3 regions of the Priestia sp. JNUCC 25 genome follow, and region 1 is predicted to be linked to each of the others. Evidence: a T-box and tRNA genes for the amino acid it is inferred to sense, from the RefSeq annotation. Region 1 holds a T-box; the other regions hold tRNA genes.

Region 1 (3,244 bases):
AAGAAGCGCTTGAAGTTAACAACTTCGTACCAGACTACTTAACAGTAGACGCTGAGAAATTAGAAGGTACATTCACTCGCTTACCAGAGCGTTCTGAATTATCTGCTGAAATCAACGAAGCACTAATCGTAGAGTTCTACTCTCGTTAATAGTAAAAAGCCGTTCCTTATGGAGCGGCTTTTTTGCTGTCTATATATAAAAAAAGGCCTTTCGGCCTTTTTTTATGCGTATTGAATAAGGGTATATTTTTTCTTGCCTCGACGAATCACTGTGAATTGACCTTCAATACGGTCTTCTGCACCTACTGTTTTTTGTAAATCTTGTTCACGCTCACCGTTTAAGTAAATCGCACCGTTTGAAATATCTTCACGTGCTTGACGTTTAGAAGGAGAAATTTTACTTTCTACAAGTAAATCAATTAAACCAATATCTTCACCTGTATGCGTGTAAGAAGGAACATCCTTGAATCCTTGCTTAATTTCTTCTGCTGTTAACTCTGAAATACTTCCGCTAAATAAAGCTTGCGAAATACGAATTGCTTGCTCAAGAGCTTCTTCACCGTGTACAAGCGTAGTCATCGCTGCCGCTAGTGCTTTTTGTGCTTCGCGTTTTTCAGGAGCTTCTTTTGCAGAAGCTGCTAATTCATTAATTTCTTCGTGTGATAAGAATGTAAAGTATTTTAAATATTTTATAACATCACGATCATCTGTATTAATCCAGAATTGGTAGAATTCATACGGACTTGTTTTTTCAGGGTCTAACCAAATTGCTCCGCCTTCTGTTTTACCGAACTTCGTCCCGTCCGCTTTTGTTACAAGCGGAACTGTTAATCCAAATGCTTTTGCATCTTCTTCTGATTTACGAATTAATTCTAAGCCAGCCGTAATATTTCCCCATTGGTCGCTGCCGCCAATTTGAAGCTTACAGTTATATGTTTGGTATAAATTCAAGAAATCGTATGACTGTAAAATCATGTAGCTAAATTCCGTAAATGAAATGCCTGATTCGATACGAGATTGAACAGAATCCTTTGCCATCATATAGTTAATACCAAAGTTTTTACCGATATCTCGTAGGAATGTAATAACATCTAATGAGCCAATCCAGTCATAGTTATTTGCAATAACTGCTGCATTTTCACCTTCTTCGAAATCTAAGAAGCGTGAAAGCTGACCTTTAATACGCTCACTAAACATGGCAACCGTTTCTTTTTCATTTAACGTACGCTCTGCTTTTTTACCGCTTGGATCTCCAATAAGACCCGTACCTCCACCAACTAATGCAATTGGTTGGTGTCCAGCTTGTTGAAAGCGACGTAAAATTAAAACAGGAAGCATGTGGCCGATGTGAAGGCTGTCGGCTGTCGGATCGAATCCGCAGTACAAACGAACAGACTCTTTACTCAAAAGTTCACTTAAACCTTTTTCATCCGTTTGTTGGTTAATGAGCCCTCGAAACTCAAGATCTTGTAAAATATCCATGTTATATATTCTCTCCTTTATCTAATTGCTCGTTACAATTTGTTGAACAACATAAAAAACGCCCCTTCTTAAAAAAGAAGGGACGAAAATATCGCGGTACCACCCTATTTGGAAATAAATTATTTCCCACTTAAATGATGTAACGGTCTACCCGTCTTTTGCTACTGTAAGTTCACAAAAGATGCTCAAGGACGTATTTCATATTTGTCTATGTACTGATTTTCAGCAACCATCAGCTCTCTTAAACAGGGAGACAAGTATTACTTCTTCCTATCACTGCAGTTTATTTTATTTAAAAGTTTACACCCCACAATTATGAATGATTTCATTTTAAAATTCAAGTCCAAAAAAAAGTTCAAACAGCTGGCTGTTTGAACTTTATAAAAATCACTTATTTTCCCTACAAAGATTGAAACATTTACTCCTTAGTCTTCCATCGTTGACAAATCACCCGTTGGCAAATCTAATTCCCACGCTTTTAAAACGCGACGCATAATTTTACCACTTCGTGTTTTAGGTAGCTTATCTTTAAACTCGATTTCACGCGGGGCTGCATGAGCAGCTAACCCTTTTTTCACAAATTGACGAATATCTTCAATCAGTTCATCTGAAGATTCATACCCATCTCTAAGTGCGATAAATGCTTTAATAATTTCCCCGCGCACAGGGTCAGGCTTACCAATAACACCCGCTTCTGCTACAGCAGGGTGTTCAACAAGCTTACTTTCTACTTCAAATGGACCCACGCGTTCTCCTGCCGTCATAATAACATCATCGATTCGGCCTTGGAACCAAAAATAACCGTCTTCATCCATATACGCCGAATCACCTGATACGTACCAATCACCTGGCATAAAATATGACTCATACTTTTCTTTGTTGTTCCAAATCGTATGCATCATAGATGGCCAGCCTTTTTTAATTGCTAAGTTACCCATTCGATAAGGTGGAAGCTCTTGTCCTTGATCGTCAATGATTGCTGCTTGTATACCTGGAATTGGTTTCCCCATAGATCCTGGCTTAATTTTCATAGACGGATAATTACAAATCGTCTGACCGCCAGTTTCAGTCATCCACCACGTATCATGAATACGTTTTTGGAACACCTTCATTCCCCAGCGTACCACTTCAGGATTTAACGGTTCTCCCACACTTAATACATGTCTGAGATTGCTTAAATCATAGCGTTTAACTAAGTCATCACCAGCACCCATTAGCATTCGAAAAGCTGTAGGTGCACTGTACCAAACCGTTACGCCAAAATCTTCAAGTGCTTGATACCATGCATCTGGACTAAATCGTCCTCCTACAATCACATTGGTTGCTCCAGCAAGCCAAGGACCAAAAATCCCATAAGAAGTCCCCGTTACCCAACCGGGATCTGCTGTACACCAATACACATCGTCATCTTTTAAGTCGAGTACCCACTTTGCAGTTTGATAGTGCTGAAGCATTGCGTTGTGAACATGAAGTACGCCTTTTGGTTTGCCAGTTGAACCTGATGTATAATGAAGCAGCATACCATCTGTTCTATCTACCCACTCAATTTCCACCTCTTTATTCGCCGCTTCTAATCGCTTCAGAAAATCTAGTTGAATGCCTTCTTCTTCTACATTTTCCCCTACAAGGAGAATGTGTTTTAAAGCTGGCAAATCTTTCACCGGAACGCGGCTCAGCAATTCAGGCGTTGTAATTAACACTTTTGCATCACTGTCTTGCAAACGATCTTTTACTGCACCTTCCATGAACGCTTCAAATAAAGG
Region 2 (3,244 bases), 870 kb from region 1:
ATCAATTCTGCTGTGGACATTAATAACTTTTTTTCATTGCAATATGAAGTCCCAATTGGAATTTATGATTCCTCTAATTTAGAAGGCCCCATCGAATTTACTATCGGTAAAAAAGAAGAGTCTTATGAAGCTCTAAATGAACGTAATATTTCTTTAGAAAATAAAATCATTTCAAAAGATGCCCTAGGAGCTTTCGGAAGCCCTTATGTCGATTCTAACCGAGCGTACGTAACTGAAAAGACAACACAAGCTGTACAGTTCATTTATTTAAAGCCTTCACTTTCAGAAGAACAGGCTTATAAACTAACTAAATCCCTAAGTGACATGTTCATTCAAATTCACGGCGGCGAAGCAACCTATCAAGTCATTAACTGATGTACGTAAATATAGCGTCTATCTTGAAAAGATAGACGCTATATTTACGTTAAAAATAAAAAACGCAACATCTCAGCTTTGAAAGCGAGACACTGCGTTGTGATAACAATATGTATGGAGCGGGTGATGAGAATCGAACTCACGACATCAGCTTGGAAGGCTGAGGTTTTACCACTAAACTACACCCGCAAATATTATCAAAATTTGTCGACCGATAAGTAAAAATAAAAACAGGAATCATCCTGTCAAATAAAGCTAAAGTACCGATGGTCGGGGTCGAACCGACACTCCCGAAGGAACACGATTTTGAGTCGTGCGCGTCTGCCAATTCCGCCACATCGGCAAAATAAAAAAGGCAAGTTAAAATTATAAATGGTGCCGAGGGCCGGACTTGAACCGGCACGGTAGTCACCTACCGCAGGATTTTAAGTCCTGTGTGTCTGCCAATTCCACCACCCCGGCAGCTTGTAAATAAATGGAGGCGGCAACCGGATTTGAACCGGTGATAAAGGTTTTGCAGACCTCTGCCTTACCACTTGGCTATGCCGCCATTTACTCAAGACTAAATAACTTTATTAAAATTGGAGCGGAAGACGAGGTTCGAACTCGCGACCCCCACCTTGGCAAGGTGGTGTTCTACCACTGAACTACTTCCGCATATATGGCTGGGCTAGCTGGATTCGAACCAACGCATGACGGAATCAAAATCCGTTGCCTTACCGCTTGGCGATAGCCCAATATTGAAATATGCATATCATTTATAAATGGGGCGACTGATGGGAATCGAACCCACGAATGCCGGAACCACAATCCGGTGCGTTAACCACTTCGCCACAATCGCCACGTATATATGCAATGTTATTTTTATAATTGGCAGGGGCAGTAGGAATCGAACCCACACTGACGGTTTTGGAGACCGTAGTTCTACCTTTAAACTATGCCCCTGTAAATGGTGGAGGGGGGCAGATTCGAACTGCCGAACCCGAAGGAGCGGATTTACAGTCCGCCGCGTTTAGCCACTTCGCTACCCCTCCACAATAACTGTGGTGCCGGCAAGAGGACTTGAACCCCCAACCTACTGATTACAAGTCAGTTGCTCTACCAGTTGAGCTACACCGGCATTTTAAAAACAAATGTTTTTAAAATGGTGGCTCGGGACGGAATCGAACCGCCGACACAAGGATTTTCAGTCCTTTGCTCTACCAACTGAGCTACCGAGCCTTATTAAATTTAAAATGGCGGTCCCGACGGGAATCGAACCCGCGATCTCCTGCGTGACAGGCAGGCATGTTAACCGCTACACCACGGGACCACTTGGTTGCGGGGACAGGATTTGAACCTGCGACCTTCGGGTTATGAGCCCGACGAGCTACCGAACTGCTCCACCCCGCGATGATAATATATGGTGGAGGATGACGGGATCGAACCGCCGACCCCCTGCTTGTAAGGCAGGTGCTCTCCCAGCTGAGCTAATCCTCCACTATTATGTAGATAAAAATAAATGGTGACCCGTACGGGATTCGAACCCGTGTTACCGCCGTGAAAGGGCGGTGTCTTAACCGCTTGACCAACGGGCCACTGTGCTAATTAAATAAAAATGGCGGAGAGCAAGGGATTTGAACCCTTGAGACAGCGTTAACCGCCTACACGATTTCCAATCGTGCTCCTTCGGCCACTCGGACAGCTCTCCAAATGGCTCCACAGGTAGGACTCGAACCTACGACCGATCGGTTAACAGCCGATAGCTCTACCACTGAGCTACTGTGGAATAATAACAGCCTGGCAACGTCCTACTCTCACAGGGACAAAGTCCCAACTACCATTGGCGCTAAAGAGCTTAACTTCCGTGTTCGGTATGGGAACGGGTGTGACCTCTTCGCTATCGCCACCAGACATATTATATTATACATGATTTCCAAAAGAAAGCAAGACTTTTTTGAAAAGTTTTGTTCTCTCAAAACTAGGTAACAGTTTGCTGAGTAAAGCTTACGCTTTTAAAAGTTTGGTTAAGTCCTCGATCGATTAGTATCAGTCAGCTACACATGTCGCCACGCTTCCACCTCTGACCTATCAACCTGATCATCTTTCAGGGATCTTACTAGCTTGCGCTATGGGAAATCTCATCTTGAGGGGGGCTTCATGCTTAGATGCTTTCAGCACTTATCCCGTCCACACATAGCTACCCAGCGATGCCTTTGGCAAGACAACTGGTACACCAGCGGTGTGTCCATCCCGGTCCTCTCGTACTAAGGACAGCTCCTCTCAAATTTCCTACGCCCACGACGGATAGGGACCGAACTGTCTCACGACGTTCTGAACCCAGCTCGCGTACCGCTTTAATGGGCGAACAGCCCAACCCTTGGGACCGACTACAGCCCCAGGATGCGATGAGCCGACATCGAGGTGCCAAACCTCCCCGTCGATGTGGACTCTTGGGGGAGATAAGCCTGTTATCCCCGGGGTAGCTTTTATCCGTTGAGCGATGGCCCTTCCATGCGGAACCACCGGATCACTAAGCCCGACTTTCGTCCCTGCTCGACTTGTAGGTCTCGCAGTCAAGCTCCCTTGTGCCTTTACACTCTACGAATGATTTCCAACCATTCTGAGGGAACCTTTGGGCGCCTCCGTTACATTTTAGGAGGCGACCGCCCCAGTCAAACTGCCCACCTGACACTGTCTCCCGGCCCGATCAGGGCCGCGGGTTAGAATTTCAATACAGCCAGGGTAGTATCCCACCGACGCCTCCACCGAAGCTAGCGCTCCGGCTTCTCAGGCTCCTACCTATCCTGTACAAGCTGTACCAAAATTCAATATCAGGCTACAGTAAAGCTCCACGGGGTCTTTCCGTCCTGTCGCGGGTAACCTGCAT
Region 3 (3,244 bases), 1.1 Mb from region 1:
CCCGAGAGAGCCGCAGTGAATAGGCCCAGGCGACTGTTTAGCAAAAACACAGGTCTCTGCGAAGCCGCAAGGCGAAGTATAGGGGCTGACGCCTGCCCGGTGCTGGAAGGTTAAGAGGAGGGGTTATCCTTTGGGAGAAGCTCTGAATCGAAGCCCCAGTAAACGGCGGCCGTAACTATAACGGTCCTAAGGTAGCGAAATTCCTTGTCGGGTAAGTTCCGACCCGCACGAAAGGCGTAACGATCTGGGCACTGTCTCAACGAGAGACTCGGTGAAATTATAGTACCTGTGAAGATGCAGGTTACCCGCGACAGGACGGAAAGACCCCGTGGAGCTTTACTGTAGCCTGATATTGAATTTTGGTACAGCTTGTACAGGATAGGTAGGAGCCTGAGAAGCCGGAGCGCTAGCTTCGGTGGAGGCGTCGGTGGGATACTACCCTGGCTGTATTGAAATTCTAACCCGCGGCCCTTATCGGGCCGGGAGACAGTGTCAGGTGGGCAGTTTGACTGGGGCGGTCGCCTCCTAAAATGTAACGGAGGCGCCCAAAGGTTCCCTCAGAATGGTTGGAAATCATTCGTAGAGTGTAAAGGCACAAGGGAGCTTGACTGCGAGACCTACAAGTCGAGCAGGGACGAAAGTCGGGCTTAGTGATCCGGTGGTTCCGCATGGAAGGGCCATCGCTCAACGGATAAAAGCTACCCCGGGGATAACAGGCTTATCTCCCCCAAGAGTCCACATCGACGGGGAGGTTTGGCACCTCGATGTCGGCTCATCGCATCCTGGGGCTGTAGTCGGTCCCAAGGGTTGGGCTGTTCGCCCATTAAAGCGGTACGCGAGCTGGGTTCAGAACGTCGTGAGACAGTTCGGTCCCTATCCGTCGTGGGCGTAGGAAATTTGAGAGGAGCTGTCCTTAGTACGAGAGGACCGGGATGGACACACCGCTGGTGTACCAGTTGTCTTGCCAAAGGCATCGCTGGGTAGCTATGTGTGGACGGGATAAGTGCTGAAAGCATCTAAGCATGAAGCCCCCCTCAAGATGAGATTTCCCATAGCGCAAGCTAGTAAGATCCCTGAAAGATGATCAGGTTGATAGGTCAGAGGTGGAAGCGTGGCGACATGTGTAGCTGACTGATACTAATCGATCGAGGACTTAACCAAAACTTTAAAAGCGTAAGCTTTACTCAGCAAACTGTTATCTAGTTTTGAGAGAGCAATCTCTTGTCTGGTGGCGATAGCGAAGAGGTCACACCCGTTCCCATACCGAACACGGAAGTTAAGCTCTTTAGCGCCAATGGTAGTTGGGACTTTGTCCCTGTGAGAGTAGGACGTTGCCAGGCAATGAATAAGACCCCTTTTTATGCTCTTATAAAAGAGTCTAGGGGTTTTTTATTTGGCTCATTTATAAAAATCTTCTATACAATGAATATTGTGTATGATACGTGGAGGATTAGCTCAGCTGGGAGAGCACCTGCCTTACAAGCAGGGGGTCGGCGGTTCGATCCCGTCATCCTCCACCACCGTGCCGGTGTAGCTCAACTGGTAGAGCAACTGACTTGTAATCAGTAGGTTGGGGGTTCAAGTCCTCTTGCCGGCACCATTTATATCGGAGGGGTAGCGAAGTGGCTAAACGCGGCGGACTGTAAATCCGCTCCTTCGGGTTCGGCAGTTCGAATCTGCCCCCCTCCACCATTTTTATTGGGCTATCGCCAAGCGGTAAGGCAACGGATTTTGATTCCGTCATGCGTTGGTTCGAATCCAGCTAGCCCAGCCATAGAGAGCCATTAGCTCAGTTGGTAGAGCATCTGACTTTTAATCAGAGGGTCGAAGGTTCGAGTCCTTCATGGCTCATTTTAATAAGCGGAAGTAGTTCAGTGGTAGAACACCACCTTGCCAAGGTGGGGGTCGCGAGTTCGAACCTCGTCTTCCGCTCCATATAAAGCGCCCGTAGCTCAATTGGATAGAGCGTTTGACTACGGATCAAAAGGTTAGGGGTTCGACTCCTCTCGGGCGCGCCATAAACGGGAAGTAGCTCAGCTTGGTAGAGCACTTGGTTTGGGACCAAGGGGTCGCAGGTTCGAATCCTGTCTTCCCGACCATTTATGGGGCCTTAGCTCAGCTGGGAGAGCGCCTGCCTTGCACGCAGGAGGTCAGCGGTTCGATCCCGCTAGGCTCCACCAATTAAACTGAATAATTGTAACGAATAATATGGCGGTGTAGCTCAGCTGGCTAGAGCGTACGGTTCATACCCGTGAGGTCGTGGGTTCGACTCCCTCCGCCGCTATCATATAAGTTACATTTGTTATAAATATACGGAGGAATACCCAAGTCCGGCTGAAGGGATCGGTCTTGAAAACCGACAGGGGTGTTAAAGCCCGCGGGGGTTCGAATCCCTCTTCCTCCGCCATTTATTTATATCATATTCATATCATCGCGGGGTGGAGCAGTTCGGTAGCTCGTCGGGCTCATAACCCGAAGGTCGCAGGTTCAAATCCTGTCCCCGCAACCAAAGTGGTCCCGTGGTGTAGCGGTTAACATGCCTGCCTGTCACGCAGGAGATCGCGGGTTCGATTCCCGTCGGGACCGCCATTTACATAAAGGCTCGGTAGCTCAGTTGGTAGAGCAAAGGACTGAAAATCCTTGTGTCGGCGGTTCGATTCCGTCCCGAGCCACCATTTTAAGACGGCGATTGTGGCGAAGTGGTTAACGCACCGGATTGTGGTTCCGGCATTCGTGGGTTCGATTCCCATCAGTCGCCCCATCTTAAGTAACGCGGGTGTAGTTTAGTGGTAAAACCTCAGCCTTCCAAGCTGATGTCGTGAGTTCGATTCTCATCACCCGCTCCAAATGAAGGGCCTATAGCTCAGCTGGTTAGAGCGCACGCCTGATAAGCGTGAGGTCGGTGGTTCGAGTCCACTTAGGCCCACCATATTCCACAGTAGCTCAGTGGTAGAGCTATCGGCTGTTAACCGATCGGTCGTAGGTTCGAGTCCTACCTGTGGAGCCATACTGGCCCGTTGGTCAAGCGGTTAAGACACCGCCCTTTCACGGCGGTAACACGGGTTCGAATCCCGTACGGGTCATCTTAAAAGCAGTTTGCATATGCAAACTGCTTTTTTTGTTTGGAAACAGAGTTTATTCTTTTGTCTAAACTCTATTTTTCGTTTTTCTATGATTTCCTCGCCCTAAATTGCATTTCTTATAGCACATCTATAAACGCTTGTTCTAAATTTCGAAAAAAAAC

The links. A T-box is a leader RNA that pairs with one kind of tRNA and senses whether it is charged. The one in region 1 lies ahead of tyrS (tyrosine--tRNA ligase), so its partner is inferred to be a tRNA-Tyr.
Region 2: it has a tRNA-Tyr gene. The T-box ahead of tyrS (tyrosine--tRNA ligase) is inferred to sense a tRNA for this amino acid. The anticodon was not compared.
Region 3: it has a tRNA-Tyr gene. The T-box ahead of tyrS (tyrosine--tRNA ligase) is inferred to sense a tRNA for this amino acid. The anticodon was not compared.

Annotation. Positions count from the first base shown of each region.
Region 1 is NZ_CM132211.1:4,606,023-4,609,266, forward strand. Features, by position in the region: gene rpsD (30S ribosomal protein S4) at 1-149, shown strand, start outside; gene tyrS (tyrosine--tRNA ligase) at 222-1,481, opposite strand; T-box leader at 1,557-1,767, opposite strand; gene acsA (acetate--CoA ligase) at 1,907-3,244, opposite strand, start outside.
Region 2 is NZ_CM132211.1:406,662-409,905, reverse strand. Features, by position in the region: gene JNUCC25_RS02245 (B3/B4 domain-containing protein) at 1-375, shown strand, start outside; tRNA gene JNUCC25_RS02240 (tRNA-Gly) at 491-564, opposite strand; tRNA gene JNUCC25_RS02235 (tRNA-Leu) at 637-718, opposite strand; tRNA gene JNUCC25_RS02230 (tRNA-Leu) at 749-837, opposite strand; tRNA gene JNUCC25_RS02225 (tRNA-Cys) at 852-925, opposite strand; tRNA gene JNUCC25_RS02220 (tRNA-Gly) at 958-1,032, opposite strand; tRNA gene JNUCC25_RS02215 (tRNA-Gln) at 1,038-1,112, opposite strand; tRNA gene JNUCC25_RS02210 (tRNA-His) at 1,141-1,216, opposite strand; tRNA gene JNUCC25_RS02205 (tRNA-Trp) at 1,247-1,320, opposite strand; tRNA gene JNUCC25_RS02200 (tRNA-Tyr) at 1,326-1,409, opposite strand; tRNA gene JNUCC25_RS02195 (tRNA-Thr) at 1,420-1,495, opposite strand; tRNA gene JNUCC25_RS02190 (tRNA-Phe) at 1,521-1,596, opposite strand; tRNA gene JNUCC25_RS02185 (tRNA-Asp) at 1,612-1,687, opposite strand; tRNA gene JNUCC25_RS02180 (tRNA-Met) at 1,691-1,767, opposite strand; tRNA gene JNUCC25_RS02175 (tRNA-Val) at 1,779-1,854, opposite strand; tRNA gene JNUCC25_RS02170 (tRNA-Glu) at 1,878-1,952, opposite strand; tRNA gene JNUCC25_RS02165 (tRNA-Ser) at 1,974-2,065, opposite strand; tRNA gene JNUCC25_RS02160 (tRNA-Asn) at 2,069-2,143, opposite strand; rRNA gene rrf (5S ribosomal RNA) at 2,153-2,268, opposite strand; rRNA gene JNUCC25_RS02150 (23S ribosomal RNA) at 2,378-3,244, opposite strand, start outside.
Region 3 is NZ_CM132211.1:590,408-593,651, forward strand. Features, by position in the region: rRNA gene JNUCC25_RS03125 (23S ribosomal RNA) at 1-1,161, shown strand, start outside; rRNA gene rrf (5S ribosomal RNA) at 1,225-1,340, shown strand; tRNA gene JNUCC25_RS03135 (tRNA-Val) at 1,445-1,520, shown strand; tRNA gene JNUCC25_RS03140 (tRNA-Thr) at 1,525-1,600, shown strand; tRNA gene JNUCC25_RS03145 (tRNA-Tyr) at 1,609-1,692, shown strand; tRNA gene JNUCC25_RS03150 (tRNA-Gln) at 1,700-1,774, shown strand; tRNA gene JNUCC25_RS03155 (tRNA-Lys) at 1,779-1,851, shown strand; tRNA gene JNUCC25_RS03160 (tRNA-Gly) at 1,861-1,935, shown strand; tRNA gene JNUCC25_RS03165 (tRNA-Arg) at 1,942-2,018, shown strand; tRNA gene JNUCC25_RS03170 (tRNA-Pro) at 2,023-2,099, shown strand; tRNA gene JNUCC25_RS03175 (tRNA-Ala) at 2,105-2,180, shown strand; tRNA gene JNUCC25_RS03180 (tRNA-Met) at 2,211-2,284, shown strand; tRNA gene JNUCC25_RS03185 (tRNA-Ser) at 2,315-2,407, shown strand; tRNA gene JNUCC25_RS03190 (tRNA-Met) at 2,433-2,509, shown strand; tRNA gene JNUCC25_RS03195 (tRNA-Asp) at 2,514-2,589, shown strand; tRNA gene JNUCC25_RS03200 (tRNA-Phe) at 2,600-2,675, shown strand; tRNA gene JNUCC25_RS03205 (tRNA-His) at 2,686-2,761, shown strand; tRNA gene JNUCC25_RS03210 (tRNA-Gly) at 2,773-2,846, shown strand; tRNA gene JNUCC25_RS03215 (tRNA-Ile) at 2,853-2,929, shown strand; tRNA gene JNUCC25_RS03220 (tRNA-Asn) at 2,933-3,007, shown strand; tRNA gene JNUCC25_RS03225 (tRNA-Glu) at 3,012-3,083, shown strand.